DNA from 3 places in the Arthrobacter sp. CAN_A214 genome. Region 2 is predicted to be linked to each of the others. Evidence: riboswitches for the same ligand, from Rfam matches in the RefSeq annotation. Region 2 holds a riboswitch; each other region holds the start of a gene.
The links. Region 2 has a riboswitch for S-adenosylmethionine ahead of IWX65_RS12640 (bifunctional o-acetylhomoserine/o-acetylserine sulfhydrylase). Riboswitches for the same ligand answer to the same signal wherever they lie in the genome.

Region 1: linked by a shared signal. The riboswitch ahead of IWX65_RS13490 (ABC transporter substrate-binding protein) and the one ahead of IWX65_RS12640 (bifunctional o-acetylhomoserine/o-acetylserine sulfhydrylase) in region 2 are both predicted to bind S-adenosylmethionine.
Region 3: linked by a shared signal. The riboswitch ahead of IWX65_RS05300 (LLM class flavin-dependent oxidoreductase) and the one ahead of IWX65_RS12640 (bifunctional o-acetylhomoserine/o-acetylserine sulfhydrylase) in region 2 are both predicted to bind S-adenosylmethionine.

Annotation. Positions count from the first base shown of each region.
Region 1 covers NZ_JADOUU010000018.1:5,539-15,339, forward strand. Annotated here, with positions in the region: gene IWX65_RS13460 (MMPL family transporter) at 39-2,264, opposite strand; gene IWX65_RS13465 (MarR family winged helix-turn-helix transcriptional regulator) at 2,315-2,821, shown strand; gene IWX65_RS13470 (methyltransferase domain-containing protein) at 2,865-3,662, shown strand; gene IWX65_RS13475 (LysE family transporter) at 3,798-4,418, shown strand; gene IWX65_RS13480 (chorismate-binding protein) at 4,427-6,478, shown strand; gene IWX65_RS13485 (aminodeoxychorismate lyase) at 6,534-7,412, shown strand; SAM riboswitch class IV at 7,501-7,618, shown strand; gene IWX65_RS13490 (ABC transporter substrate-binding protein) at 7,798-8,712, shown strand; gene IWX65_RS13495 (amino acid ABC transporter permease) at 8,720-9,484, shown strand; gene IWX65_RS13500 (amino acid ABC transporter ATP-binding protein) at 9,481-9,801, shown strand, end outside.
Region 2 covers NZ_JADOUU010000015.1:103-9,903, forward strand. Annotated here, with positions in the region: gene metX (homoserine O-acetyltransferase MetX) at 1-1,127, opposite strand, end outside; gene IWX65_RS12640 (bifunctional o-acetylhomoserine/o-acetylserine sulfhydrylase) at 1,136-2,452, opposite strand; SAM riboswitch class IV at 2,514-2,629, opposite strand; gene IWX65_RS12645 (VOC family protein) at 2,749-3,390, shown strand; gene IWX65_RS12650 (DUF1540 domain-containing protein) at 3,479-3,766, opposite strand; gene IWX65_RS12655 (CPBP family intramembrane glutamic endopeptidase) at 3,882-4,712, opposite strand; gene IWX65_RS12660 (amidohydrolase family protein) at 4,717-5,979, opposite strand; gene IWX65_RS12665 (formimidoylglutamate deiminase) at 5,979-7,448, opposite strand; gene IWX65_RS12670 (allantoate amidohydrolase) at 7,445-8,653, opposite strand; gene hutU (urocanate hydratase) at 8,696-9,801, opposite strand, start outside.
Region 3 covers NZ_JADOUU010000004.1:38,601-48,401, forward strand. Annotated here, with positions in the region: gene IWX65_RS05285 (maleate cis-trans isomerase family protein) at 1-369, shown strand, start outside; gene IWX65_RS05290 (SLC13 family permease) at 381-1,766, shown strand; gene IWX65_RS05295 (SDR family oxidoreductase) at 1,846-2,499, opposite strand; gene IWX65_RS05300 (LLM class flavin-dependent oxidoreductase) at 2,780-4,171, opposite strand; SAM riboswitch class IV at 4,209-4,322, opposite strand; gene IWX65_RS05305 (hypothetical protein) at 4,471-5,025, opposite strand; gene IWX65_RS05310 (LLM class flavin-dependent oxidoreductase) at 5,528-6,631, opposite strand; gene IWX65_RS05315 (hypothetical protein) at 6,709-6,900, shown strand; gene IWX65_RS05320 (glycerophosphodiester phosphodiesterase family protein) at 7,060-8,280, opposite strand; gene IWX65_RS05325 (maleylpyruvate isomerase family mycothiol-dependent enzyme) at 8,521-9,372, shown strand; gene IWX65_RS05330 (SDR family NAD(P)-dependent oxidoreductase) at 9,386-9,801, opposite strand, start outside.

The DNA of each region.
Region 1 (9,801 bases), on a different contig from region 2:
ATGGGGTGGTCGGCTGCTGATCCCTGCAGGATCCGCTGCTAGGAAACCGACGACGCCCGGTGCCTCCCCGCCGGTTTCGACGGTTCCGACCTCGCCAGTTTTGACGGCCACCAGATGTTCGGTCCGATGTCGTAGGCAAGCGCCGGAATCAGCAGGGACCGCACCAGGACCGTATCCAACAGCACGCCGAACGCCACGATGAAAGCGATCTGCGCGAGGAACAGGATGGGAATGATGCCGAGCGCCGCGAATGTCGCGGCAAGCACCACGCCCGCTGAGGTAATGACCCCGCCGGTTACGCCCAGCCCTCGGAGAATCCCGGGCCGGGTGCCGATCCGCAATGACTCCTCACGCACCCTCGTCATGAGGAAGATGTTGTAGTCGACCCCGAGCGCCACCAGGAACACGAACCCGAACAGCGGTACCGAGGCGTCCGCGCCTTCGAATCCGACCAGGTTGTTGAACACCAGCGCCGACACCCCCAGCGCTGTCCCATAGGACAGAACCACGCTCAGGATCAACAGCACGGGCGCGACGACGGCACGCAGCAGGAGCATCAGCACCACCAGGATGACGGCCAGCACGATCGGAATGATCTTGCCGAGGTCCGCGAGCGCGGTGTCGTTGGTGTCCACCGCGATAGCGGTAACGCCGCCCACAAGGGCGTCGGGACTGGCGTCGTCGAGGGTGGTCCGGAGGCTGCGCACCACGTTCTCGGCCTGATCCGAATCCGCCTGGTATTCAAGGGTCCCGCTGACGAGGACGCGGCCCTGCTCGACGACGGCGGCTCCGGCCGGATCCGTGGTCAGTGTGGCCTCCGAAATTCCGGGCTCGGCACCGACAATGCTGAGAACCGCCTCCCGGTCCGCTTCCGGAGCGACGACGGCGATAGGGCTGCCGGCGCCGGCGTCGAAGTGCCGTGCAAGCGCGTCCTGGCCGTCCACAGCGTTCGACGGCGCGAGGATCAGGGCCGATTGTGGCACGCCACTGGCCTGCAGCTGGATGAGTCCGAGTGCTCCCGCGGCGAGCACCAGCCCTGACGCGATCCAGAGAACCCTCGGCCGACGCGAGATCAGTACGGCGATCCGCTTCCACACCCCGCGCAACTGCCCCGTTCCCGGAACGGCGGTGACGGCCGCCGCAGCCGGGTCGGGTTCCTCAACGGACGTGGGCCGCACTGGATGAACCGCGGGCTGCAGCGGCCAGAAGGCGGAACGACCGAAGAGCAGGAGCAAGGCGGGGAGGAATGTCAGCGCGGCAGCGAGCGAGAATACGATGCCGATCGCAGCGATGGGGCCGAGGCTCCGGTTGGAGTTGAGGTCTGAGAACAGCAGACAGAGCAGTCCGAGAATCACCGTGGCTCCGGAGGCCACGATGGGCTCCACCGATCCACGGTAGGCCACCCTCATGGCCTCCCATTTCGACTCGTGCTCACCCAAAGCCTCCCGGAAGCGTGCCACCAGCAATAGCGCGTAGTCCGTTGCGGCTCCGATCACCAGGATGGAAAGGATGCCCTGGCTCTGGCCGCTCAGCTGGATCCAGTCCCATGACGCGAAGGCGAAAACCAGCAGGATGGACGTGGCCAGCGCGAAGACCGAGGTCAGGAGAACAAGGAAGGGCAGGACCACCGAACGGTATACGGCCAGGAGAATCAGGAAGACCGGTCCCAGCGCCACTCCCAGCAGGATGCCGTCAATCCCGCCGAAGGCACTGACGAGGTCGGCGGTGAAACCGGCGGGCCCCGTCACGTACCCGATGGCGCCGTCGGGCAGTTCCTCGTTCAGCGCCGAGCGGAGTTCAACGACAACCTCGCCGAGCTCGGCATCCGACGCGATGAAGGCGAGGTACTGGACGGCCCGGAGGTCCTCAGAGGGAATGGGACCGACAACCGCAGGGGCGCCATCGGCTGGAGGCTCAAGGCCCTCGACATTCCCGAGGGCGCGGGCCACCTCTTCATAGGCGGGCAGCTCCTGCGGGGCGATCTCTCCCTCGGATTCAGCGACGATCACCGCCGGAACGGCGTCGGAGTTCCGAAACTGCTCCTGCAGCTCCCCTGCTTCGGTGGATTCCGCGCTTGCCGGCAGGAATGACGCCTGGTCGTTACGGGAGACGGTATCGAGCTTGCCGAAGGTCGGCCCACCGAACCCGGCACCGAGGAGCCAGATCAGGACGACGACGACGGGGAGCAGGACACGCAACCACTTGGCTTTCACGCTACCCACGCCCTCCGGAAAATTACCTCTATGAATGACTATATCTATCATGGAGATACTTGCGGAAGGGCCTAAAGTTGTTCTGAATCGAGGTGCACTCCATGTCCAGTACGAACCGAGCCAGGCTGATCGACCTGATGCGCCAGTTCACCACCGAGACCGAACGGTACATCGAGGCGGCGAGCGCCAAGGACGCGCTGTACCGAACCGACCTCAATGCCCTCGGAATCATGATGGGTGCCGCCCGCGCCGGCGCCACGGTCACGCCGGGCATGCTGCGTGAGGAACTGAACCTGAGTTCCCCCGCCACCACCGCTCTGGTGGATCGGCTCGACACCGCGGGTCATGTCACCCGCACCCGCAGCGCTGTCGACCGGCGTCAGGTGCACCTCGAACTGACCGAGAAAGCGCGCATGACCGGCGGCAAGTTGTTCGCTCCGCTCGCACAACACATCAATACGGCGCTGGATGAGTTCGACGACGCCGAGCTCGCCCTTCTCGAGCGGATGATGCAGCGCATCACCGACGCCACGATCGCCGCCAAAGCGGACGCCGGGGAAGCCGGCTCCGCGACAAGTGCTCCGGAAGAAGATGGCACCGGAATATGACGCGAAAGCGGGAGAAGGCCTTCCGCCGGGGTTAATCTCGATCATGAGCGAAGACGTCTATTCCCACGGCCACCACCCGAGTGTGACGACCATGCACGCGACCCGCACGGTGGAGGACTCAGCCGCGTACCTCGTGCCGCACCTCACCTCCGGGATGGATGTGCTCGATGTCGGTTGCGGTCCGGGCAGCATCACAACCGGCTTCGCGGCCCTTGTAGCACCGGGAACAGTGACCGGCATCGACCGGTCGGCCGACGTCGTGGCACAGGCCTCCGCAGCATACGCCTCCGTCCGGAATGCCGTCTTCACCGAGGGCAACATCTACGACCTCGATTTCCCCGACGAGACGTTCGACGTCGTTCATGCCCACCAGGTGCTCCAGCACCTCACCGATCCCGTGGCGGCACTGCGGGAGATGCGCCGGGTCCTCCGGCCCGGTGGCGTGGTGGCAGTACGCGACGCCGATTTCCACGCGATGACCTGGTTCCCCTCCTCCCCTGCGCTTACCGAGTGGATGGAGCTGTACCAGCGGCTTGCGCGGGGCAACAATGCCGAGCCCGACGGCGGCCGGCATCTCCTTTCCTGGGCCCAGGAGGCCGGCTTCACCGAGACGGAGGTTTCCACGTCGAGTTGGATCTACGCCACAGATGACCGCCGGCGGTTCCACGCGGAATCCTGGGCCGAGCGGGTGCTGCACTCAGGTTTCGCCGAGCAGGCCCTCGAGCGCGGCCTGGCCGAGAGGAAGGACCTGGAACGGCTTGCCGAGGGCTGGCGGACCTGGGGAAGGGCTCCCGACGGACTCTTCCTCATCCCCAGCATCGAGGTGCTGGCGCGGGCCTGAACGACGGCACGACAACCGACGCCGGGATCACGCACTTCGGAATTCGCCTCGGACGGGCTGCCCCTGCGGCACCTGAAGATCCGGATCCGCGTCCAGCCGGGAAACGAACCGCTGCGCACTGCTTACTATGGGAGGGTGAATCCCTCGGTTTGGCTTGCGCTGCTCGGCGCGGGCGCACTCATCAGTTTCAGCCCGGGTGCCGGTGCCGTGAACACCATGAGCAATGCCCTGACCGTAGGATTCCGGCGGTCGATCTGGGGCATCCTCGGCCAGCAGGCCGCCCTCCTGGTGCACATCGGAGTGGCAGCAGCCGGCGTCGGGCTCCTGGTCTCGAATTCGCCGGTGGCATTCAACGTGATCCGATATGCCGGAGCGGCCTACCTCGTGTACCTCGGGGTCCGGAAGTTCCTGCAGAAGCCGTCGTTGGACGAGGAAATCCTTGCGGAGCGGCGTACCGAGGGACCACTGGCGCTGATCCGTCGGGGCATGTGGGTCAACCTCCTGAACCCCAAGGCGATCATCTTCTTCCTTGCGCTGATTCCCCAGTTCATCCGCACGGACCAACCGCTCGCCGAGCAGTACGCGGTACTCGCGGCCACCGTCATCACCATCGACCTGCTGGTGATGTGGTTCTTCTATGCCGCGGCGGCCCGGTCCTTCAGCCGCTTCACGCAGCATTCCCGCGGACAGACGATCATGAACCGGACTTTCGGCTCGTTGTTCGTCGGCGTGGGAACCCTGCTTGCGCTGGCCTGATCCTCGTCATGATCCCTTCCCGGAACGCCCCGCTCATCGTCGCGATCGACGGCCGTTCCGGCGCGGGCAAGACCACCCTCGCCGCTGAACTTGCCGCACTGCTACGCGAACACCACACCGTGAGCACGTTCCACCTCGAAGACATCTATCCGGGGTGGGACGGCCTGCGCGGCGGCATCGACCGATACGTGCGGCAGGTGCTGACGCCGTTGGCTTCGGGAGAGCCTGCATCCTGGCGGGCCTGGGACTGGGACAACGGGCGCGACGGCGAGCTCAGGCATACGCCGCCCGCTGACATCGTGCTCGTCGAGGGTGTCGGAGCCGCCGCCCGCGAGGCACGCGGCCTGCTCGACGCCGTCCTCTGGGTAGAAGCTCCCGGCGCGCTCCGCCGTCGCAGCGCCCTCGCACGCGACGGCGGAAGCTACGAGCCGTTCTGGGACCGGTGGGCCGAACAGGAAACCTCCTGGCTCGATGCCGATTGCCCCGACTCCTCCGCCGACGTCGTCATCCAGGGGCACCAGGGGCAGGCCACCCCGAACCGCGTACGCCTGGCCCTCACCAGCCTGCCCCAGTGCGAACGGCTGATGTCCGTCGAGCGCGCCGCCCGTCGCGGACTGAACGTACGCGTGGAGCGGATCGATGCCGTGCCGGATCCTGGGGCGCTGTTCGCAGCCCTCTACCCGAACTCGAAGGCGGCGGTGTGGCTGGACAGTTCGGATGTCGGCGCAACGCCGGCATCCGAACGCAGCCGTTTCTCCATCCTGGCCGACGACGCCGGACGGTTCGGCCAGCGTGCGCAGCACTCGGACGGCGTCACCGAGGTGAGTGCCGGCGCGGTGACGACGCGCATCCGCGAGCCCTTCTTCCGCTGGCTCGACGGCGCCTGGGGGCGACGCGTGGTCCGACGCCCCGACGGCTACGAGTGCGGTTTCGCGCTCGGTTGGCTCGGTTACCTGGGTTACGAACTGAAGCGCGAAACGGGCGGAGGCTCGCTTTCCTCCTCGCCCCTTCCCGATGCCGCACTGATCTTCGCCGGTCGCGCCGTCGTTCTCGACCACCGGGAGAAGGCGGTGTTCCTCCTCAGCCTGAACGACGGCACGCCCGACCCCGGGTGCGGGGACTGGCACGCGACGGTACGGAAGGCTGTTCTCGACACCGGGCGGCAGATCCCCGAATCGACCGAACCGGCCTTCGCCGAACCACCGGTCTTCCAGGCGAGGGATTCCCGCGCCGGGTACCTCGACAAAATCCGACAGGCACAGGAACAGATCACCGACGGCAACACCTACGAGGTGTGCCTCACCACCTCCCTCGTGTCAGCCGTGGAGCGCCCGGTCGACCCGCTCGCCGCCTACCTGCGCCTGCGCCGTGCAAGCCCGGCGCCGTTCGGGCATCTCATCTGCTGGCCCGACTTCGCCGTCGCGAGTACCTCGCCCGAGCGTTTCCTGAGGATCGACTCCGACGGCGGCCTCCGGGCCGAACCCATCAAGGGCACCAGGGGCCGATCGCTCGATCCGGAGACCGATGCAGGGCTTCGCCGGGACCTCGCAGCCTCGCTCAAGGACCGCGCGGAGAACATCATGATCGTCGACCTGCTCCGCAACGACCTCTCGCACCACGCCGTTCCGGGGTCGGTCACCGTGAGCCGCCTCTGCGACATCGAAACCTATGCCACCGTGCACCAGCTGGTCAGCACCATCGAGGCAGAACTGAAACCCGGAACCTCCCGCGCCGAGGTGATCGCCTCGGCTTTTCCCGCGGGGTCCATGACGGGTGCACCCAAGATCAGTACCATGGCCATCCTCGAACATCTCGAGGGCCGGGCCCGTGGCGTCTATTCGGGCGCGGCCGGCTACCTTTCCCTGACCGGCGCCGCTGACCTCGCCGTCGTCATCCGCACCCTGGTGATCGAACACACCGACGACGGCGCACGCCTCAGCCTCGGCGTCGGCGGCGCCATCACCGCTGATTCGGTGCCTTCCGAAGAATGGGAGGAAGTGCGGACGAAAGCCCTCGGAGTGCTCTCGGGCCTCGGTGCAGTGTTCCCCGACAATCCCTGATGTCTTCTGATGTTTCTTGGGCAGCTTCGTTGACCGCGTTGGATAAGCTGGGCCCATGACTGTTCTGGTGTTCCTCGACGCAGCGCATGGTGACGGCCGCATAGTCGATCCGTCGAAGCCGCAGCTCATGGCCAACGACCTCGGTGCCACGCGTGGTGACGGCATCTTCGAGTCGCTGCTGGCCGTGGACGGCGTGCCCCGCAAGGAGCGGGCCCACCTCGAACGGCTGGCGTCCTCGGCTGCCGCCCTCGACCTCGCCATTCCGGTGGCTGATGCCTGGAGCCGCGCCATCCGCACCGCCCTCGACGAATTCACCGCGACCCAACCAGCGCAGTCCGAAGCAGTGGTCAAGCTCGTCGCGACCCGCGGCGCGGAAGGCGCAGCCGAACCCACCGCCTGGGTCCAGGTGTCACCCGTACCGGCTGGCATCCGGCAGCAGCAGCAAGCAGGCGTGGAGGTTCTGCTCCTCGAACGGGGCTACGACAGCACGGTTGCGCAGCGCGCGCCGTGGCTCCTGATGGGCGCCAAGACGCTTTCCTATGCCGTCAACATGGCCGCGGTCCGCTACGCGAAATCCCGCGGCGCCGACGACGTCATCTTCACATCGTCGGACGGAAAGGTCCTCGAGGGCCCGACGTCCACCGTCCTCCTCGCGCGTCGTCAGGGCACGTCCAAGACCCTGCTGACACCGCAGCTCGAAAGCGGCATCCTTCCCGGGACCTCCCAGGGAGCACTGTTCAAGGCTGCGCACGGGAGCGGCTGGGATCTGGGCTACGGGCCGCTGGAACCGCATCACCTGCTCGAGGCGGACGCGGTGTGGCTGATTTCGAGCGTGCGGCTGCTGACGCCGGTCACCGCCATCGATGGCACGCCCATTGCCACGTCGGAGGAACTGACCCGCGAGCTGTCGGAGCTCGTGGACCGGTTCATATAGCACACAGTCCATCTTCCAAGAAGCTTCCTTACGCAGTGTTGCCCGTGCATTTTGTCCTGCGCCGCGCCATCGTATAACGTTGTTACACAATCAAGAGTTCCAGCCACAGGCCCTGGCCGGCTGGACAGCAACCCTCTCCCGTAGTGGGGTGCTCCAGGTGAAGATTCGGCCGCCGGGCCAAGTCCCCCGGTAGGCAAGTACGGCGGAATGCCGGTCAGCCCGAAAGGCAATGGCCGTCCAACGCCCGCACAGCCTGGAGCAGCGAGCGTGTCACCCGAGTAGACAGCAGAGCCGAGCATCGTCCGCCGTCATCCGGCACCCCCTGAAACATCCCGTCCCTGATTCCGCACGCCCGCAACCCGGGCCGCGTCCATCGAAGGAAGCCATGAACCTGTCCCGAAAAATCCTTGCAGCCCTCACCGTCCCCCTGCTCGCCCTGACCGTCTCGTGCGGCTCGAACAGCAGTGAGCCGGCGGAAACCACCGATGCCCTGGCCGGCAGCGACCAGCAGTCGCTCGACCAGTACACCACCGAGGAAACCACACCGCTGGACCAGATCGACACCTCGAAGCTGGGGCTGGTCACCGAGGGCACGCTCCGCGTGGGCACCCTTTCCGATGCGCCTCCCAACATCTTCATCGAGAACGGTGTCTTCACCGGCTACGACAACGAACTGCTTCGCGCCATCGGCGACGAGCTCGGCCTCGAGGTCGAGTTCGCCTCGACCGATTTCTCCGCCCTTCTGGCCCAGGTGCAGAACAAGCAGTTCGACGTCGGCTCCTCCTCGATCTCCACCACCGCGGCACGGCGCGAAGGCGTCGGCTTCACCAACGGCTACGACTTCGGCTACATGGCTGTCGTTGCCAAGAGCGACTCCGAGATCACGGGCTTCGACTCGCTGTCGGAGAGTACCCGCATCGGTGTCGTCCAGGGCACGGTCCAGGACGACTACGTGACGAACACCCTGGGCCTGGAGCCCGTCCGCTTCGCCGACTACAACACCGTCTACGCGAACGTCACAAACGGCCAGGTCGATGCCTGGGTGGCCCCCTCCCAGCAGGCCACGGGCCAGGTCAAGGAGGGTGACGGCACCACCATCGCCGAGACCATCATCAACACGGAGAACTTCACTGCCTATGCAGTCAACAGCGAGAATCAGCCGCTGATCGATGCCCTGAATTCCGGCCTCGACGCCGTGATCGAGGACGGCACCTGGGCCGAGCTCACCCAGGAATGGTACCCGGAACGCGAAATGCCGACCGACTGGAAGCCCGGCAGCAAAGCCGTAGAAGTCAAGTAGGCCCTGCATGAACGCTTTCGAACAACTCCTGCAGACCTTCTTCGACTGGGAGGCAATGGGTTCGGTCCTTCCGGAACTCCTCACGGTGGGCCTGCCGAACACCCTGATCCTTGCGATCAGTTCCGGCGTGATCGGGACTGTGCTCGGAATGATCCTCGCGGTGATGGGCATTTCGCGGAACCGTGCGCTTCGCTGGGCCGCACGCGTGTACACGGACATCTTCCGGGGAGTTCCCGCCGTCGTCATCATCCTGCTCATCGGGATCGGGCTGAGTCCGCTCTTCCGGCAACTGACCGGCAGCACGAGTCCGTTCCCGATGGGCATCCTGGCGTTGTCGCTCATGGCCGCCGCCTACATCGGGGAGATCTTCCGCTCCGGAATCCAGAGCGTCGAGAAGGGCCAGCTCGAAGCGTCCCGTGCGCTGGGCTTCAGCTACAGCTCCTCGATGCAACTGGTAGTCATCCCCCAGGGCGTCCGCCGCGTCCTGCCCGCCCTGGTGAACCAGTTCATCGCCCTGATCAAGGAATCCTCCCTGATCTACTTCCTCGGACTGCTGGCCAGCGAGCGCGAGTTGTTCCGCATCGGCAATGACGCGGCAAGCAATACGGGCAATCTCTCACCGCTTATCGCTGCGGCGGCGCTGTACCTGTGCCTCACCGTTCCGCTGACGCACCTGGTCAACTACATCGACAACCGTCTGCGGATGGGTAAGCGCGAGAAGCCCGAACCCGATGATATCGCCGCCCGGATCGGCGAAGGAGCAAGAACATGAGCACGCTTGAATCAGGCACCCTGACCGGGCGCAACCTCCACCTCTCCTTCGGTTCCAACCATGTGCTCCGCGGTATCGACCTGCACGTGGAGCGAGGCACCACGGCCTCGGTGATCGGTCCGTCCGGCTCAGGCAAGTCGACCCTGCTGCGGGTCCTGAACCGGCTCATCGAACCGGACCAGGGCGACATCCTGCTCGACGGGCGCTCGGTCCTCAAGGACAATCCGGACGAACTGCGCCGCCGCATCGGCATGGTGTTCCAGCAGTTCAACCTGTTCCCGCACAAGACCGTCGTGGACAACGTCTCACTGGCCCTG
Region 2 (9,801 bases):
AACGCCTCCGTCAGCTCCCGGTCCAGCTGATGGATCTGTGTCAGGAATGCGTCGTGCCCGATCGGGGACCGGATCATGTGCACCGGCACGTGTCCCGGAAGTGCTTCCGCCAGGACTGCCGACTGCCCGGGGAAATACAGGCGGTCGGTGTCCACCGCTGCGATGAAGAACCGTGCCGTGGCTCCGCTCAGCGCCTGTGCAAGGCTTCCACGGTCCCGCGCGGCATCGTGGCTCATGAGCGCCTCGGTGAGGATCACGTAGCTGTTGGCGTCGAAGCGGTGGACCAGCTTCTCCGCCTGGTGGTCGAGGTAGCTTTCCACCTGGTAGCGCCCGCGCTCCGCGGGGAGCACGCCGCCGAACGGCTGCTCCACGTCCTGGGCGGCCCTCCCGAAACGGTCACCGAGCTCCGCCTCGGACCGATAGGTGATATGGGCGATCCGCCGTGCGAGGCCCAGTCCGGCAACGGGAAGGTCCGCCCCGTAGTAGTCGCCTCCCGCGTACGCCGGATCGAGGCGGATCGCCTGGAGCTGCGCCTGGGCGAACGCGATCTGCTCGGCTGAGCTTGCTGCGGTGCAGGCGATGACTGCGCACCGTTCCACCCGGTCCGGGTACATCAGTGCCCATTCCAGGGCGCGCGCCCCGCCCATCGATCCTCCCAGGACCGAATGCCAGCGCGGGATCCCCAACCGGTCCATCAGCAGCGCCTCGGTGCGGACCGAATCCCGGATGGTGATGAAGGGGAACCGCGATCCCCACGGCGATCCCTGGGAGTCGAGGCTCGCTGGTCCCGTGGAGCCGTAGCAACCGCCGAGCATGTTGATGGACACGACGAAGTACCTGTCCGTGTCCACGGTGCGACCGGGGCCCACCAGTGAATCCCACCACCCGTCCTCCTCGGACGCCCCACGGGCGACATGGGAACTGCCGGTCAGCGCATGATGCACCAGCACCGCATTCGTTGCATCCTCGTTGAGGGTGCCCCATGTCTCGAAGGCCAACTGCACGTCGGGGAGTTCACCGCCGGCGTCGAGCACTACCGGACCCAGGAACGCAGTTCGAAGCAGGCCGTCGCTCCCCGGACCTGTTCGGGGCAGGCGGGACGACGGCGCAGGGAAATAGGTGGTCACCGGTTTGCCTACGCCCCCTTCGCCGCTCGAAAGCCTGCATCCAGGTCGGCGAGGATGTCCTGGAGGTTCTCGAGTCCCACCGACAGCCGCACGAGGCCGGGACGCACCCCGGCCGTCAGTTGCGCCTCCGCCCCCAGCTGGCTGTGGGTGGTCGACGCCGGGTGGATCACGAGCGAACGGACATCACCGACGTTCGCCACATGGGAGTGGAGCTCGAGACCATCGACGAACCGTTTGCCGGCCTCGATCCCCCCTTCGATGTCGAACGACACGATGGCACCGGTGCCGCGCGGTCCGTAGGTGCGGCCACGTTCGTACCAGGGGCTCGAGGGCAGCCCCGCGTAGGCGACCGATTCGACGTCGTCGTGCTGTTCAAGCCATTCAGCCACGGCCCGGGCGTTCTCGACGTGCCGCTCCATCCGCAGGCTGAGGGTCTCGATGCCCTGGGCGATCAGGAAGGCATTGAAGGGTGACACCGAGGAACCGAGGTCCCGCAACAGCTGGACGCGTGCCTTGAGGATGTAGGCGAGGTTGGCGCCGAGAGCGCTGCCGACCCCGAGGTCCCTGGCGTAGACCAGTCCGTGGTAGCTCTCGTCGGGCGTGTTGAAGCCGGGAAACTTCTCCGGATTCCTTGCGAAGTCGAACCTTCCGGAATCGACGATCACCCCCGCGATGGCGTTCCCGTGGCCGCCGAGGTACTTGGTGGCGGAGTGGACCACGATGTCGGCGCCCCACTCGATGGGGCGGATGAGGTAGGGCGTGGACAGCGTGTTGTCGACGATCAGGGGGATGCCGTGCTCGTGCGCAACGGCGCTGATGCCCTCGATGTCGAGGACGTCCTGGCGGGGATTCGAGACGACTTCACCGAAGAACAGTTTGGTGTTGGGGCGCACCGCCGCACGCCATTGCTCGAGGTTGTCCGGGTCCTCCACGAAGGTGCAGTCGATGCCGAACTTCTTCAGCGTGTGCCGGAAGAGGTTGAACGTGCCGCCGTAAAGGCTGGGACTCGCGACGATATGGTCTCCCACCTCCGCGACGTTCAGCACCGCGAACGTCTCAGCTGCCTGTCCCGACGCCAGCAGCAGGGCGCCGGCACCGCCCTCGAGGCTCGCGATGCGAATCTCGACGGCTTCCTGCGTCGGATTGCCGATCCGCGTATAGATCGGGGCAAGTTCAGTCAGCGCGAAACGGTCGGCAGCGCTCTGCGCGCTGGGGAAGACGAACGAGGATGTCTGGTAGATCGGCAGCGCACGCGCCCCCGTGGCGGAGTCGGGTGTCTGCCCGGCGTGGATCTGCCGTGTTTCGAATGACCAATCGTTGGACATGGTGTCCCCTCTCGATGGGGGCCCATCCGCCGTCGCCGGGGATGACCGGCCAGGGCTTGTCGGCCCGCGCTTGCGCAGCACCCGTGTGGGCTCCGCCTGGTCTTCACCCGGGGCACCCCACCGCGGTTGGAGGGTTGCCGGCCAGCGAGCCGGGGCTTTCCGCTGGCACTCATGACCTGCAGTCAATGAAAGCCCAAACCGGCGTTGCAGGCAACTCTGGGAGGCCCGAAATGACGCCCCGTGAAGTAAGGGCGGCCTAAGTCGAGACGCCCATCACAAAGTGCCAAAATGTAGCCATGCGCCTGGATCACGTCTCTTACGCCTGCGAACCCGATGGACTGGCTGCCACTGCCGAGCGGATTGCAACCGCCCTCGGCATGGAACCCGTGAAGGGCGGTGTGCACCCCCGCTTCGGCACACGGAACATGATTTTTCCCCTGGTCAACGGGCAGTACCTGGAAGTTGTCGAGGTACTTTCGCACCCCGCATCCGACAAGGCACCCTTCGGGCAAGCCGTGCGTGCGCGCTCCGAAGCCGGTGGAGGCTGGATGGGCTGGTGCGTCGCGGTCGAGAACCTCGAACCCTTCGAGGAGCGCCTCGGCCGCAGCGCGGTTCCCGGCAACCGGAAATTCCCGGATGGTCAGGAACTCTCGTGGCAGCAGATCGGCATCAAGGGACTGATCGCCGATCCGCAGGTCCCCTACCTCCTGCGGTGGGATGACGGGCTCGAAGCCCTGCATCCGTCACAGGCCCGCCCCGCCACGGTGAAACTCGACTGCCTCACGATCGCCGGATCCTCCGAGCGCGTCACCGAATGGCTCGGCACGCAGGTCGAGGAAACGCTCGACGGCGTCGACGTCCGCTGGGTGGCGCCCAACGGAACCCCCGGAATCATGTCGGTGACGTTCGAGACCGCGAACGGCCGCGTGGAGATCTAGCGCTACCGCCGCTCAAGATTTTCGCGCAGGGAGCAGGAGCCGGACTGGCACCAGTCGGGCTCCTGCTCTCTCTGGCCGACATGCCGCCCTAGGCGTGTGTATAGGTGAGGCAGTCGGCGTCCTCAGCACCGGGGCCGACCTTGACGGCGGATGCCGTACACATGAGGTCGTGGTTGTAGTTGCACTCCGCCCGCTGGCAGGCTCCCACCTGTGCGAGCATCTTCGGCAGACCACCACTGATCGAGGTGTCGATGAACGTGGCGCACGACGCGTGGTCGGTGCTCCCGGAGACGGTGATGGCGATGGCCGTACAGCCGTCGTGGTTGAACGAACAATTACCGACGCTGCATTCTGAGACGTTCGTGATGACTGTCATTGTTCCTCCTCGGCGGCCTGTGGATGAGCCGCGACTCCTTCAAATTAGCACCGAACTCGGCGGTAATTTAGTCACATTTTCGTGGCCCAAAGGAGTCGGGAGAACCCGGCCGCTCTCAGCCGCCGATGCCGATCGCCGGACCGATCAGCGCAAACCCGACGAACCCGGTGATGTCGATTGCTGCGTGGGCAATGACGAGTGGCATCACCCTGCGCCGTTTCGCGTAGAGGTAACCGAACAACAGCCCCATCAGAACGTTACCGATGAACGGCCCGAAGCCCTGGTACAGGTGATAGCTTCCCCGGATCAGTGCGCTGGTGACGATGATGACCGGCACCGACCACCGGAGCTCGCCGAACCGCTCGAACAGGTACCCCACCACGATGACCTCCTCGAGCACCGCGTGGCGGAGGGCCGAAAGAACCAGGACGGGCACGGTCCACCAGTACGCGTCGAGGGCAGCCGGGATGATCGCCGTCGTCAGTCCCAGTGCACGGCCGCCGGCGTAGACGCCCAGCGTGCCGACCCCGATGACGGCGGCGAGCCCCAGGCCCAGCCCGAAGTCGGTGCCGGGTTTCGCGAAGGTGAAACCAAGACGGCGGAACGCGGAGACGCCGGGTCCGCTCAGCAGGAACAGCACGAGCGCCACCGGTACGAGTGCGAAGAAGATGCTGAGCAGCTGATACGTGAGGTCGAAGTACTGACGGTCGTTGAGGACTGGGTTGAGGGTGGTGGTCTGACCGGACAGCGGGCCCCGGGTCAGTTTCTCCAGCAGGTTCACCGCCGCGTACACCCCGGACTGGCCGAGGGACAGGCCGAGCACGACGAGGATCTCGGCCTTGATGCGCCGCGCCGGCTGCGGAGATCCGCCGTCCTCCGCGGTGCTGGGAATGTCGCTGGGAATGTCGCTGGGGACGTCTCGGGGGGCGGGGAGCGGCGCGGGCATGCGGCTATCCTTCCAGTGGTTCCTGCGGATTCCCAACGGCCAGCCGGCGCACCGCCTGCCGGTCGACCCGGCGGCCGGCCATCCAGACTGCGCCGGAGAGCGGCATCCCCGGCCGGTAGGCAAGATGCGTGGCCGACGGCGAGTCGAGGAGCTGGACATCCGCGCGGTGCCCGACGGCGACCGAACCGACCGCGCGGGCGCCGTCGAGGTCCTGTCCGGACTCACGGCGGAGGGCTAACGCTCCCCCGTAGGTGGCTGCCCGCACCGCCTCATCGACGCTGAGCCCCATCTGGAGGACGGCGGTGGTGACGCAGAACGCCATGGAACTGGTGTAGGACGTGCCCGGATTACAGTTGCTGGCGAGCGCCACCGGCACCCCGGCGTCGAGCAGTGCCCGTGCCGGGGCGAGCGGCTGGCGGGTCGAGAGGTCGCATGCCGGCAGGCAGGTGGCGACGGTTCCCCGGCGGGTCCCGGATGCCGGTTCCCAGGCAGCCCAGGACCCGGCGAGCGCGTCGATGTCCGTGGGGACCAGGTGGTTCACGTGGTCCACGCTTGCCGCTCCGAACTCCACAGCGAGCGCTACGCCTTGCCCGGGGCCGAGCTGGTTGCCGTGGACCCTCAAACCCAGACCGGCATCCCGGCAGGCGGCGAGCACCGCACGGCTCTGCTCGGGAGTGAAGGCGCCCCGCTCGCAGAACACGTCGGCCCACCCGACGAAGGGTCGGACGGCGTCGAGCATGGGCCCGCAGACGAGCGCGGTGTAGTCGTCCGGGTCGACGCCGTGCGGAACGAGGTGCGCTCCGAGGAAAGTCACCTCGTCCACGACGGATGCGGCGATCCGTGCGCTGCGGGCCTCGTGCTCCACATCGAGGCCGTACCCGGTCTTCGTCTCCAGGTACGTTGTTCCGCCTGCGTGCGCCTCGGCAACCCGTCCGAGCAGCAACCGGGTGAGCTCGTAGTCGGTGGCCTCCCGGGTGGCGCCGGCGGTGACCGCGATCCCACCCGCCGTGTAGTCGGCTCCCGCCATCCGCGCTTCGAACTCAGCGGTGCGGTCGCCCGCGAAGACCAGGTGGGTATGGCTGTCCACCCATCCCGGCAGGGCGGCCCGGCCACCGGCGTCGTGCAGGAGATCCGCGGCCGGCGCCTTCGCCGCCTGCCCCACCCAACTGATGCGCTCGCCCTCGAGAACGACGGCGGCGGAGCGCAGGACGCGGTGTTCGGCGTCCTGGGTCATCAGTTCGCCGATGTTGGTGATGAGCAGTGACATCAGGAACGCTCCGCGGGGGGATACCGCCGGCCCGGCCCATTGCCGGGATCCGGGGTTCCGGCTGCGGTGGCGGTGGCATCGAAGGTGGCGGCGGCGGCATCGAGGCCGGCGGCTGCGGCGTCGAGGCCGGCGATGGCTGCACGGAGGGAATCGGCCGGGTTCCCGAGGGTCTCGTGGACCCCGTTCCGGGCCAACAGCTTCCCTCCGACGACGACGGCGGTCACGTCCTGGGCGGTGGCGGAAAAGGCGAGCTGCTCCCGGCGTGAGCCGGCCGTTCGGGTACTCAGCGGATCGACGGCCATGAGGTCGCAGACGGAGCCCTTCTCGATAGCGACGGCAGGCCTGCCCTGGGAGGAGGCCCCGCCCTCCGCTGCGATCGAGTGCAACGCCCCGGGGGAGAAGAAACCCCGGTGGCCGCTTCCCAGCCGTTCGCCGTATTCGAGCGCCCGCATCTCGAGCCAGGGGTCGATCACCGCATGCTGGTCCGTCCCGAGCGCGAGTACACAACCAGCGGCAACCAGCTCGCGCGCCGGTCCGATCCCGTCGGCGAGGTCCGCCTCCGTGGTGGGGCAGAGGACAGCCACCACCCGTGCGTTGCCGAGCAGGCGGATGTCCTCCGGCGTCAGGTGCGTCGCATGGACCACCGAGAGCCGTTCGGTCAGGAGGCCGTGGCGGGCCAGGAGCCCGGTGGGAGTGAGACCCGTCGCTTTCCTGCAGTCCTCGTTCTCGGCGGGTTGCTCGGAGAGGTGGATGTGCAGTGGAAGGTCGGCGGGCAGTTCGCGGGCGATGACGGCCAGTGCCTCGTCCGGCACCGCCCGCACTGAATGAATTGCAGCGCCGACGCTGACCTGGTCCGGATCGAACGTGGAGGCGACGGTGCGCCGCAGATCGGCGAGGCGCGCCAGCCAGGCCGAGGCGTCGTCGTCGGTGAAGCGGTGCTGGCCGGGGCCGGGCGGCTGTCCGAAACCCCCTGTGAGATAGCAGGTGTCCAGCAGGGTGAGCCGTATTCCCGCAAGGACGGCGGCCCTGCCCAGCGCGAGTTCCATGGCATGGCGATCCCCCTCATAGGGCGTGCCGTCCGGCTGGTGGTGGACGTCATGGAACTCGGCGACACTCGACCAGCCTGTCGTCACCATCTCGGCGTAGACGGCGGTGGCAAGCTCCTCGTAGCCGGCCGGCGTCAGTGCGCCCGCCGCGCGGTACATCTCCTCGCGCCACGACCAGAAGCTGCCGAGGCCGCCGTCGTGCGTGCGCCCCCGCAGAGCCCGGTGGAAGGCATGCGAGTGGGCGTTGGCAGCTGCAGGGAAGACGACGCCGCCGAGCAGTAGGTCACCGGGTTCCGCCGCGCTTCCCTGCTGTACAGAGGCGATCCTGCCGGAGCCGTCCACCCCGATGCGGACCGAATCCCGAACGCCTTCGGTGCCGAGCCAGGCGTACTCGCACCAGACGGTGACACCTGCAGGCGTCACAGGAGATCCTCCAGGACGTCGGCCAGGGCGGTTGCTCCCGCATCCGCGTCGTCGCGTTCCACGAACTCCTCCGGCGAGTGGCTGATGCCGGTGGGGTTCCGGATGAAGAGCATCGCCGTGGGCAGTACACCCGCCAGCACACCGGCGTCGTGCCCGGCACCGGTGGGCAGGATCGGCGCACCCTTCAGGGAATTACGGAGCGTGCGCTGAAGGGCAGGATCGAAGGAGATGGTGCCGCTCTGCGACTCCATCGTGAGGCTCACCGAACAGCCCTCGAAAGCCGCAGCCTTCTGGGCCTGACCGTGGATCCTCTCGACAAGGGCGGCGGTGACGGCGTCGTCCGCGTGACGAACATCGAGCCACAGGTCCACCCGCGAGGCGATCACGTTCGTGCCTCCCGGCACGGGCTGGAGCCTGCCCACCGTGGCGCGCGCGCCGTCCTCGGCCCGTGCGGCATTCCGGATGGCGAGCACGATCTGCGCGGCGGCGATCATCGGGTCCGCCCGGTCCGCCATGAGGGTGGTGCCGGCATGGTTGCCCTGCCCCGACACCGACAGCCGCCAGCGGCCGTGGCCGAGGATCGTCGATCCGACGGCGACGGCGGAATCGGAGTGGATCAGTCCGCGGCCCTGCTCCACGTGGAGCTCGACGAAATCGCCGATGGTCCGCAGGGTGTCGTCATCCCGGCCGAGGTGCGCCGGATCGATGCCCGCTGCACGGGAGGCCTCGGCGAAGGTGAGGCCGTCGGCGTCCGTCAGGTTGCGGGCGGCGTCGGCATCGATGGCACCGGTGAGGAGGCGCGAGCCGAGGCAGGGCACACCGAACCGTGAGCCCTCCTCCTCGGGAAAGACGGCGACGGCGAGGGCACGATCCGGCCGGATGCCACGCGCACGGAGGATGTCGACGGCGGCGAAGGCGGACGCGACGCCGAGCGGCCCGTCGTATGCTCCTCCCCCGAAAACGGAGTCGACGTGGCTCCCCGTGACCAGGGATCCCCTGCGTCCACCCTTGCCTGCGTCCCACCAGCCCCACAGGATTCCGTTGCGGTCCGTCTCGAAGGCCAGCCCCCGGCGTCCTGCCTCCTCCTCGAACCAGGTCCGCAGGGTCAGCTCGGCGCTGGTATACACCCCGCGGGAGTATCCGCCGCGGGTGGTATCACGCCCGACGTCGGCGATGGAGTCAAGCAGTGCTGAGACGGAATCCATGGATGCCTTTCGATGGTTGGACGGGAACACCGGGCGGGATCGTCACTGCTGCATCGGAATCCGGACACCGCGCTCCGCTGCGACATCGACAGCGCGCGGGTAGCCCGCGTCGACATGGCGGATGACGCCCATGCCGGGATCATTGGTCAGCAGCCTCTCGAGCTTCTGCGCCGCCAGGTCGGTGCCGTCAGCCACGGATACCTGACCCGCATGGATGGACCGGCCGATTCCGACGCCCCCACCGTGGTGGATGGAAACCCAGGTGGCACCCGAGGACGTATTCAACAGCGCATTGAGCAACGGCCAGTCCGCGACGGCGTCAGAGCCGTCCGCCATGGCCTCGGTTTCGCGGTAGGGCGAGGCCACCGATCCGGAGTCCAGGTGGTCGCGGCCGATGACGATCGGCGCCGACACTCTGCCCTCCGCGACGAGCCGGTTGAACAGAAGCCCCGCCTTCGCCCGGTCACCGTAGCCGAGCCAGCAGATCCGTGCGGGAAGCCCCTCGAATTCCACGTGCTCGGCAGCGGCGTCGAGCCAGCGGTGCAGATGTGCGTTGTCGGGGAACAGGTCCTTCAGGGCGGCGTCGGTGACGGCGATATCGGCAGGATCCCCGGACAGTGCCACCCACCGGAACGGGCCCAGCCCCTCACAGAACAGCGGGCGGATGTAGGCGGGGACGAAGCCCGGGAAGTCGAACGCCCGCGCGTAGCCGCCCTGGCGGGCCTCATCCCGGATGGAGTTCCCGTAGTCGAACACCTCGGCTCCCGCGTCCCGGAAGCCCACCATCGCCTCGACGTGCAGGGCCATCGAGGCCTGCGCCTTGCGGGTGAAGTCCTCCGGATCGGCTCTGGCCGCGCGGTCCCACTCGTCCAGGCCGATGTCGGCGGGCAGGTAGCTCAGCGGATCGTGCGCCGACGTCTGGTCGGTCACGATGTCGGCGTCGAGTCCCCGGCGGAGCAGTTCGGGGAGGACGACAGCCGCGTTACCCACGACTCCCACGGACAGTGCACGCTTTTCGTCCCGTGCCGCCAGCACCTGCGCCACGGCGTCGTCGAGGGATCCGGCGACGACGTCGAGGTACCGCTTGGCCACGCGGCGGCGCAGGCGGGCTCCGTCGACGTCGATGATCAGCACCGCACCCCCGTTGA
Region 3 (9,801 bases), on a different contig from region 2:
CCCTACATGAAGCCCCTCACGGGCATGGTCGTCGACTACATCGAAGGCGCCGGGATCACCGTCCTCGACGCAACCAGCCTCGAGGTGGACGACAATCTCGCCGTGGGCTGCCTCGATCCCCAGAACCTGCCGGACATCGCACGCCAGCTCAAGCGCGAAGGCGCCGACGTCATCGTGCTGTCCGCCTGCGTCCAAATGCCCTCACTTCCCGCGGTCCAGGCTGTCGAGGACGAGCTCGGCCTGCCGGTCATCACGGCAGCCACAGCAACGACGTACGAGATCCTCAAGGCCCTCGGTCACCAGCCGGCCATCCCCGGCGCGGGTAGCCTGCTCGCCGGAAACTTCATCCCCGCCGGCTCCAAAGCGTAGGGACAAGCGCCATGTCGATGTCACTCATCGCTTTCGCAGTCCTCATCGTCGCCTTCGCCATCGGCTCCTTCACCAGGATCAACGCCGGACTCATCGCCGTCGTAGCGGCTTTCGGCGTCGGCACGCTCCTCGCCGGCCTACCGATCGCCGACGTGATCGCCCAGTTCCCCGCCGGCCTGTTCTTCATCCTGGTGGGCGCCACCCTGCTTTTTGCGATCGTGCGGATCAACGGCACCATCGACCTGCTGGCCTACTGGGCTGAACGGCTGGCCGGCGACCGCAAGATCCTCGTCCCGATCCTGATGTTCCTGCTCACCGCCATCCTCGCTGCTGCAGGCGCCTTCACCCCCGCCGCGATCGCGATCGTGGCACCGGTGGCTCTTGCCCTGGGGATGCGGTTCGGCATCAGCACACTCGCAATGGGCCTGGTCGTGGTGCAGGGCGCGAACGCCGGCGCGTTCTCGCCGGTCAACCCCTTCGGCGTCCTCGCCAATGTCATGCTCGATGAAGCGGGCGCCTCCGGCGATGCGCTCAAGCTGTTCCTCTACTGCTTCCTCTTCAATGCGGTACTCGCCGCTATCGCCTACGTCCTCGTGCAGGCGATCATGCACCGGCGTGGCGTCCGGAAGGCTGAAAAGGAGAGGAACGACGTCGAAGGACGGAGTGGTTCCACGCCTGCAGGTTCCGGCACCGGTTCCGTAAGCGATTCCGGCACTCCGCTGGCGGGCGCTCCCGCACGAACCGATACCGCCCTCGCCACCCCCGAGGAGCCCGCGAAAAGCGGGCCGGTCAAAGTTGCAGCGACCCCGATGCGTATCCTCACCCTGGCGGGGATCGGCGCACTCCTCTTCCTCACCACCGTCCTCGGCCTGGACGTCGGAGTAGCGTCACTGGTGATCGCCCTGGCACTGATCTTCGTGGATTCCTCCGTCCAGAAGCCAGCGGTCGAGAGCATGCCGTGGTCCGCCATCATCCTCGTCACCGGCATCGTCACCTATGTGGGCATGCTGGAGGAGATGGGGGCGCTGGAGGAACTGCAGGCAGGCATCGAAAGTCTCGGCAACAGCTCCGTTGCGGTGCTGATCACCGGTTACGTCGTGGCCATCGTGTCGGCGTTCGCCTCCACCACCGGCACCCTCGGAGTCGTCAGTCCGATCGTGACGCCCCTCGCCATGGATCCGCTGCTGACCCCGATCGGAGTCGTCACCGCCATCGCCATCAGCTCCTCCGTAGTGGATGTGAGCCCGATGTCCACCAGTGGCGCACTGCTCATGGCCAGTGCCCAGCCCAAGGACGAACGCCTTTTCTTCCGGGCGCTGCTCCTCTGGGCTATCGCGATGATCGCCGTCGTGCCGCTGCTCGTCTGGTTCGTTTTCGTCCAGCTCGGCCTCGGCTGACCGAACGATCGACGAAAGGAGGGCGCCCGGGTACACCCGGGCGCCCTCCTTTGTCAGGGGCGCTTCTGGTCGTTCGGACCTAGAGGGCCGTTTCGATCGCCTCGGCAACCGGCGTCTCGCCGCTGTTGAACTGGAGGGTCTTGTCCACGGTGCCGAGATTTCCGAGCACGACGGCGGCAACGAGCGCCACGTCCTCGCGGGACACCGAATCCTGCTGGGGCTTGTCCGACACCTCGATCTGGCCGGTTCCCGGATCCGTGGTCAGCGCACCCGGTCCGAGGATGGTCCAGGCAAGCCTCGATTTGCGTAGATGCTCGTCAGCCGCGGCCTTGGACTCGGCATAGTGGAAGAACCCGGTGTCCCCGGGAACACCGTGATCCTTGCCAGCACCGAGGTAGGACACCATGACATACCTGCCCACGCTGGCTTCCTCGGCGGCATCCATGGAGCGGATCGCGGCATCGCGGTCCACCGCGTAGGTGGCCTCAGGGCTGCTGCCGCCGGCACCTGCGGACCAGACCACGGCGTCGTGCCCGCGGAACACATCGGCCATCTCGCTCACCGACAGCGTCGACACGTCGGCGACCACCGGCGTCGCGCCTGCGATCTCGACGTCGGACGAGTGGTCCGGATTCCGGAAGATCGAGCTGACCTGGTGGCCCTGGCCGGTGAGGATTTTCGTGAGGTGCAGGGCCACTTTTCCGTGGCCTCCGATAATCGCAACGCGCGACATGTGAACTCCATTCGTTGGCGTAATTCGTTGGCGTGTTGCTTCCGACGCTATCGCCCCGCGGAGGAGTATGCCACGGGTTCCGCGCCTGGCGAAGGCCTATTCCCGCCTTCCGTACGGGGTTTCGGCGGACTTCCGGCAGGACTTCCGGGCAGGGCTTCCGGCAGGACTTCCGGCAGAGACGGTCGCCGGTCCGCGGAAGTTGGGCAGTTGTGGCTGACCGCATGCTCCACCACCCATCAGGAATGGACGACCTACGCCCGACGAACCGCGCGACGGAGCGTCAGCGACGGGCGTGCTGGAGGCGGAAGCTGCTGCCACGGTGCTCGTCCGGGAGCCGGTCGCCCTTCCCGAACAGCTTGTTCCGCAGGGTGCCCTCCACGTACTCGGTGGGGTAGGCGCCGCGCTTCTGGAGTTCGGGCACCACGTACGTGATGACGTCCTCGAACGAGCCGGGCGTGATCGCGTAGGCAAGGTTGAACCCGTCGACGTCGGTTTCTTCCACCCACGACTGCAGCTCATCGGCAATCTGCGCGCCTGAGCCGACCACGCGCGGGCCGAGCCCGCCGATCCCCGCCCACTCGGCGATGTCGCGCACCGTCCAGGGAGCGCCGTCGTCGTTCACCTTCTGGAAATTCGCGACGGCGGAGTGAATGGCGTTGGACTTCACATTGCCGAGAGGCTCGTCGGGATCGTAGACGGACAGGTCGATCCCGAGCCAACCGGATACGAGCACGAGGGCGCCCTCGTAGCTCACGTACTTCTTGTAGTCCTCGTGCTTGGCGTGGGCCTTTTCCTCGGTCTCATCGGTGATCACCGTGAGCATGGTGTAGATGCGCACCGAGTATCGGTCGCGGCCGGCGGCCTCGGCGGCGTCACGGATCTTCGTGACGGCGTCCTTGAGGATGGCCTTGGTGGGCGCTCCCACGAACACCGCTTCGGCGTTGCCGGCCGCAAAGTCGATGCCCCTCGACGACGCCCCCGCCTGGTAGATGACGGGCGTGCGCTGCGGCGACGGCTCGCTGAGGTGGATTCCCGGCACGGTGAAGTATTTGCCGTCGTGCCCGATTTCATGCACTTTCGACGGGTCGGTGAAGATGCCGTTCTCCACATCCCGGACGACGGCGTCGTCTTCCCACGACCCTTCGAGCAGCTTGTAGAGCACTTCGAGGTACTCGTCGGCGTGGTTGTAGCGCTCGTCGTGCTCGAGCTGGTCCTCGTTGCCCATATTGCGGGCAGCCGAGGGGAGGTAGCCGGTGACGACATTCCAGCCAACCCGGCCGTTAGTGAGGTGATCGAGCGTCGAGAGCCGGCGCGCGAACGGATACGGATGCTCATAGGCGGTGCCCGCGGTGACGCCGAAGCCGAGGTGCTCGGTGACGAGTGCCATCGCGGACACCAGCAGGAACGGATCATTGACCGGAGTCTGGGTGCCCTGGCGCAGGGTGGCTTCATTGGAGCCGCCGAAGACGTCGTACGTGCCGAGCACGTCGGCGATGAAGAGTCCGTCGAAGAGGCCCTTCTCGAGGGTCTGTGCGAGGTCGGCCCAGTAGCGGAGGTCCTTGTACCGGTGCGACTGGTCGTCGGGGTGGCGCCACAGCCCCGGCGACTGGTGGCCCACGCAGTTCATGTCGAAGGCGTTGAAACGGATCTGGCGTGGCGCATTTGCGGGCATTGCACTCCTCGAACAACCGGGCACCGCCATTGAGGAAGCGCCATACTTGCCCGCGCGCATACCGCCGGGCCGAATCCTCACCTGGGGCACCCCACTACAGCGAGAGGGTTGCCGTCCAACGAACCAGGGTTTTGCGTTGGAACTCTTGATTCTTGGTTCCGACCCTAGACGACGCACGACGGCGGCGTCGAGGTGGCCGTGTCATACGGGGACATCTGCACGACGGCAGCGGAACCTGCGGAACGTGCGCACGGAAGAGGTTCCCACCTTTCGTGCGCACGGTCCGTTTCAGTCCTCGATCAGTGCGTGTCCTCCTTCGGGCAGCTGATGCTCGGATTCCACTGCGCGAACACTCCTGCCGGATTGTGCTTCCAGACCCATGCGTGGAGGCTGTGTCTGTACGGCGCCTGCGAATCCGCCGCTTCCGAATTGAAGGTGACTCCTCCGAGGACCGGTGCCTTCTTCGCGGTGGAAAGGAACTCCGCCGCAACGAGGCGATAGTACTCGTGGTTTCCGTACTTCACCGGCATATAGACCAGCGCTTCCGGTTTCGAGGCGTCGGTCTTCTTGTCGATCAGCTTGCTCTTCGCGTAGTGCACACCCATTGCGCCCACTCCGGGCAACTCGATGCAATCGGTGACGCGCTCATAGCCGTCCTTGATGGCCCGGTCCAGCCAGGTATAACGCGCGGTGGACCGAGCGATCTCGTACACCACTTCCTGGCTCGACGCGTGGTCCGATGAACCTGAATTGCCCGATGATCCCCCATGGGCGAAGGCTGCGCTCGGCGTGAGTCCCGCAGCGAAGACCGCCGTGAACACCATCGCCGTTATCTTGGTTCTTGTTCTGTTCATTGCCTGCTCCAACCCCGAATTACGAATACTCCCAGCGGGAAGAAGGCGCCGCAGCCAGGACCGAGAGGGTCCTGCCAGCACGTCGAGGGTTTCCGGGAACTGCCGCAGCCTGCGCTGGACGGCCATTATTCCGCGCTGTCTTTGCTACCTCTACCGTTCCTTCGTGCCCTCGCTTGGAAGCGCGCTCGTCAACGGCCGGTTGACACTGCAGTTTTCACCCTCTGGGGCTGCACGGTTGGACTCGTCCAGGAGGCCGACGTGGCGATCGGAGGACGCTCCCACGTGGTGGGGGCTTCAGGGTAGGCCTCCGCCAACAGAGAGGTCAATAGGTAATCCGACCCTCCTGTGCAGTAACGGCTACGCCACTACAGGAGACGCGAACTCCGTCACCTCCCTCAGGCACCGGGTGTGCCGTGGGAAGGGTGAAGAACCCCCGGCGATACGCCGGTATCCGGAGTTTCACCCACCGCACGCCCCAGCACGCGCGCAGCCGACTACGGCATCAGGCGCTGACAGAACTCTCGTTGTCGAGCAGCCGGCGCGCCGCTTTGCGGGTCTCATGGGTGGGGCCGTCCGGTACATGTGCCGGACGCCGGGAATCCAGCTCACGCCGAAGCTCGGGGAGGACGAATTCGCCGAACAGGTCCAGCTGCTCGAGGACGGTCTTGAGGGGCAGACCCGCATGGTCGATGAGGAAAAGCTGCCGCTGGTAGTCGCCGAAGTACTCCTGGAACGTCAGGGTCTTCTCGAGGACCTCCTGGGGGCTACCGACGCTCAGCGGGGTTTGCGCGGTGAAGTCCTCCATCGACGGTCCGTGTCCGTAGACCGGGGCGTTGTCGAAGTACGGCCGGAATTCGTTCACAGCGTCCTGCGAGTTCTTCCGCAGGAAGAACTGGCCACCCAGACCGACGACCGCCTGATCGGCCCTGCCGTGCCCGTAGTGCTCGTAGCGCTCGCGGTAGAGGGCGATGAGCTGCATGTAGTGCTCCTTGGGCCAGAAGATGTTGTTGGCGAAGAAACCGTCACCGAAGTAGGCCGCGATCTCGGCCACCTGCGGCGTGCGGATCGAGCCATGCCAGACGAAGGGTGCCACGCCGTCGAGCGGGCGAGGGGAGGCCGTGAAGTTCTGCAGCGGCGTGCGGTGCTTGCCCTGCCAGTTGACGACGTCGTTGTCCCACAGTTGCCGGAGCAGGTTGTAATTCTCCACTGTGAGGTCCACGCTGTCCTGCATATTCTTGCCGAACCACGGGTAGACAGGGGCAGTGTTTCCCCGGCCGAGGACGAGGTCCACGCGGCCATCGGCCAGGTGCTGGAGAGTGGCGAAGTCTTCGGCGATCTTCACCGGGTCATTCGTGGTGATCAGCGTGGTGGCGGTGGAAAGGATGATCCGCTCCGTCTGGGCAGCAATGTAGCCGAGGAGGGTGGTCGGGGAGCTGGCATAGAACGGCGGGTTGTGGTGCTCCCCCGTCGCGTAGACGTCCATGCCGATCTCCTCGACCTTCCTGGCGATGGCGACAGCCGCTCGAATGCGCTCATGCTCAGTGGGGATACGACCGGTGACCGGATCCCTGGTGATGTCGCTGACTGAGAATACGCCGATTTGCATAAGTGCCTCCATCGTTGATTACATGCTTTTGCATCTAATCCTGTAACAGCGCGCAGGCGGAAGTCATTCCCGCAGTCGTGCTGCTCCAGCCCATCGCCCACGCCCAGCTCCCGACTCCCGGCTCCCGGCTCCCGGCTCCCGGCTCCCGGCTCCCGGCGCGAGTGGACGTGGGTGATGCCGTCAGCATCGAGTACTTCGGGCGGCGGGTTCCCGCCACAGTCACGGCCGAACCGCTTGTGGACCCGGGCAGGACGCGGCTCCGCGGATAGGCTGCGCCTGTTCCGGCGGCCGGATGCGCGGACGACGTCGGCCCGGACGGCTTGTTCGCTAGTTGCCGAAGACGTCCGGGCGGGCTTGATCGCTAGTTGGCGAACAGGCCCGGACGGCTTGTTCGCTAGTTGCCGAAGACGTCCGGGCGGGCTTGATCGCTAGTTGGCGAAGACGTCCTGCAGCTTGTCCTGGGGGGTCCAGAGTGCCACGGAGTCGCCGCCGTTGTTCAGCACGGAGGCGGTAAGCCCGTTGTAGTAGGACCCGGCCGAATCGGTGCCCGGCCCGGTGTGGACGCGCAGCTCAGCGCCGGGGGCAAGGACATACCCGTTGCCGACGGTGAGCGTGTTGTTCGCTGCGTCCCGAATGAGATAACCGCTGACGTCGATGCTGCCATTACTGGTATTGCGCAGCAGCACGTACTCGCCGTTCTCCGGCTGGACATCGTCGCCGACAGGGTTGTTCACCGAGTCCGTAATCTCCACCCCACTACCGGGGAAAACCGGCGTGTCCCTGAGGAGGCGTGCATTCTGGATCGGGAAGTCGGTGGTGATCGCGTCGACGCCCAGGGCGAGTGAAACCTGCACGGCCTCGGGGGAATTGACCGTGTAGACGCCCAGCACCAGTCCGGCAGCCTTCACATCGGCAACGTTCTGTGCGCTCAGCACGCGGTAGTTGGTCCCTACTGAGTCAGCGAATTCCGTCCAGGATTCAAGTACTGCGGGACCTGGAACTACACCGGACAACTGCTGCAGCTCGATCTCGGGTGCCAACTGGGCGAACTTCCGGTTGGAGGCCTCATCGAAGCCCAGCACCTGGATCTTGTCCCCGGCAACCAACTGCTGCCACTTCGCATTCGTCCGCAGTTCATCAGCGACGAGCTGTTCGACACCGGGAGAATTGACCGGTGATTTGATCTCGATGTAGACACCGGTGTTGGCCGTGGCGACCTTGGCGGCGTCGTCCAGATGAGGGATGCGCTCGCCCTGGTACCGCTCGTCGAAGTAGGAGCCGGCGTCGAGTTGCTGCAGCTCGTTCCAGGTGAACGAGGTGATCGGGTTGTCCGCACGCTCCGGGAAGACCTCCTCCACGTTGGTGGTGCGTGCCGGGGTGTCGTCATGGAACAGGAACGGCACGCCGTCGGCGCTGAGCTGTACGTCGATCTCGAAGAAGTCGGCGCCGGACGTGCGGCCGTCCTCGAAGGCTGCCACCGTGTTCTCGGGCGCTGTGCCTGCAGCTCCGCGGTGACCGATGAGTATCGGGGCGCTGTCCTGTGCTCGAGTTTCAGGCTGCGCAACGGCCGCAGGGGCGACTATCAGCGACAGTCCCACTGCGGTGGTGGCGGACATTCCGGTCAGGGTTCGAGCTATACGAGATGCCATAGAAAGGTTCCCTTCGTTGGGGAGGATCGATGTTTCCCCCGCAACACACGGTTCCCCGCCGTGACATCCCGAGGGACAACTGCGGGTGAACGAGGGATGAAACAGCAGGAGCCGCAGCCGGGGAAGCCCGCGAACCCGGGAAGCTCGCAGGGCCGTAACCCGTCGATGAGGGCACTCTCCCGGTAACGGTCAGCTATCCTCGAAGCCATTGACTTGTCGACACCTAAGGACAGGAACGCCGTGACGCTTCCCGCACAGAATCAGACAACGGACCCGGAGCTACTGGCCGCCCTGCTCCAGGCCCGGCAAGGTACCGCTTTCTTCGCCGGTCAGCTCGATCGGCTCAATGACGCCGAACTCGACGGCGCCTCGCTGCTGCCGGGCTGGACCCGTCGGCACGTGGTGTCGCACGTCGCCTACAACGCCAGGGCGATTTCCCGTCTGGTCGCCTGGGCAGCCACCGGAGTGGAGACGCCCATGTACGCCTCCGTCGAGGTGCGCAACGACGAGATCGCCCACGGCGTGACCCTCGGCCCTGCTGCGTTGCGGAAGCTGTTCCGGGACTCGGCGGAGCAGCTCGATGCCGACTGGAACAACCTTCCCGCGGCATCCTGGCATTCCACCGTCCGTACCATTCAGGGCCGCGAGGTCCCAGCGACGGCGACTGTCTGGATGCGGAGCCGCGAACTGTGGGTGCACGCCGTCGACCTGAACAACGGTGCAGGCTTCGACGACCTTCCGGAGTCGGTGCTGGCTCGACTGCTGGAAGACATCACCGGCGCGTGGAGCGTACGTGGCGCTGACACAGGGCTTGCGATCGAGATCACCGACGACGAAGGCGGCACGGTCCGGCAGCTTCTCGGCAACGGACAACCGGAAGCCGGGGAGGGTCGCGGCGCCGGCGCAGACCGGGAGAACGACCAAGCGAATAGCGGGGCGACGGGAATTTCAGGCACGCTGGCTGCCGTCGCACAGTGGGCAAGCGGCCGCGGAACCTCCGGGGTAACGGCCCGCAAGTCGTCCGCCCAGGGCGCCGCTGCCCTGTCCGGCGTTGTCGCGGCGGAGGTTCCTGCGGCGCCCGCCTGGCTCTGATCCAGGGCACGCGCTAGAACTGGATACCCCGCGACAATCCGCCGTCCACCAGGATGTTGGCGCCCGTGGTGCGGCTCGAAAGAGGGCTCGAGACGAACACCACGGTATCCGCGATCTCCTTCGGGGTGCCCATCCGGTGCGTGGGATTGAGCCCCATCGCCATCGAGAAGAGTTCCGGGTTCCCCTTCTGGATGTTGTCCCAGGCGCCGCCCTCGTGGAAGGTGTTGCCGGGCGAGACGGTATTGGCGCGGATGCCCTTTTCGGCAAGCTGGAACGCCAGTCCGGCCAGGTACGCAACGAGTGCCGACTTCACCGTTCCGTAGGGCCCGGAGGCGAAGTCCACCTCACGCCCCGAAACGCTGGAGATCGCGACGATCGACGGCGCTGCGCTCTTCTCGAGATAGGGAAGTGCAGCTTTCACGAGACGGA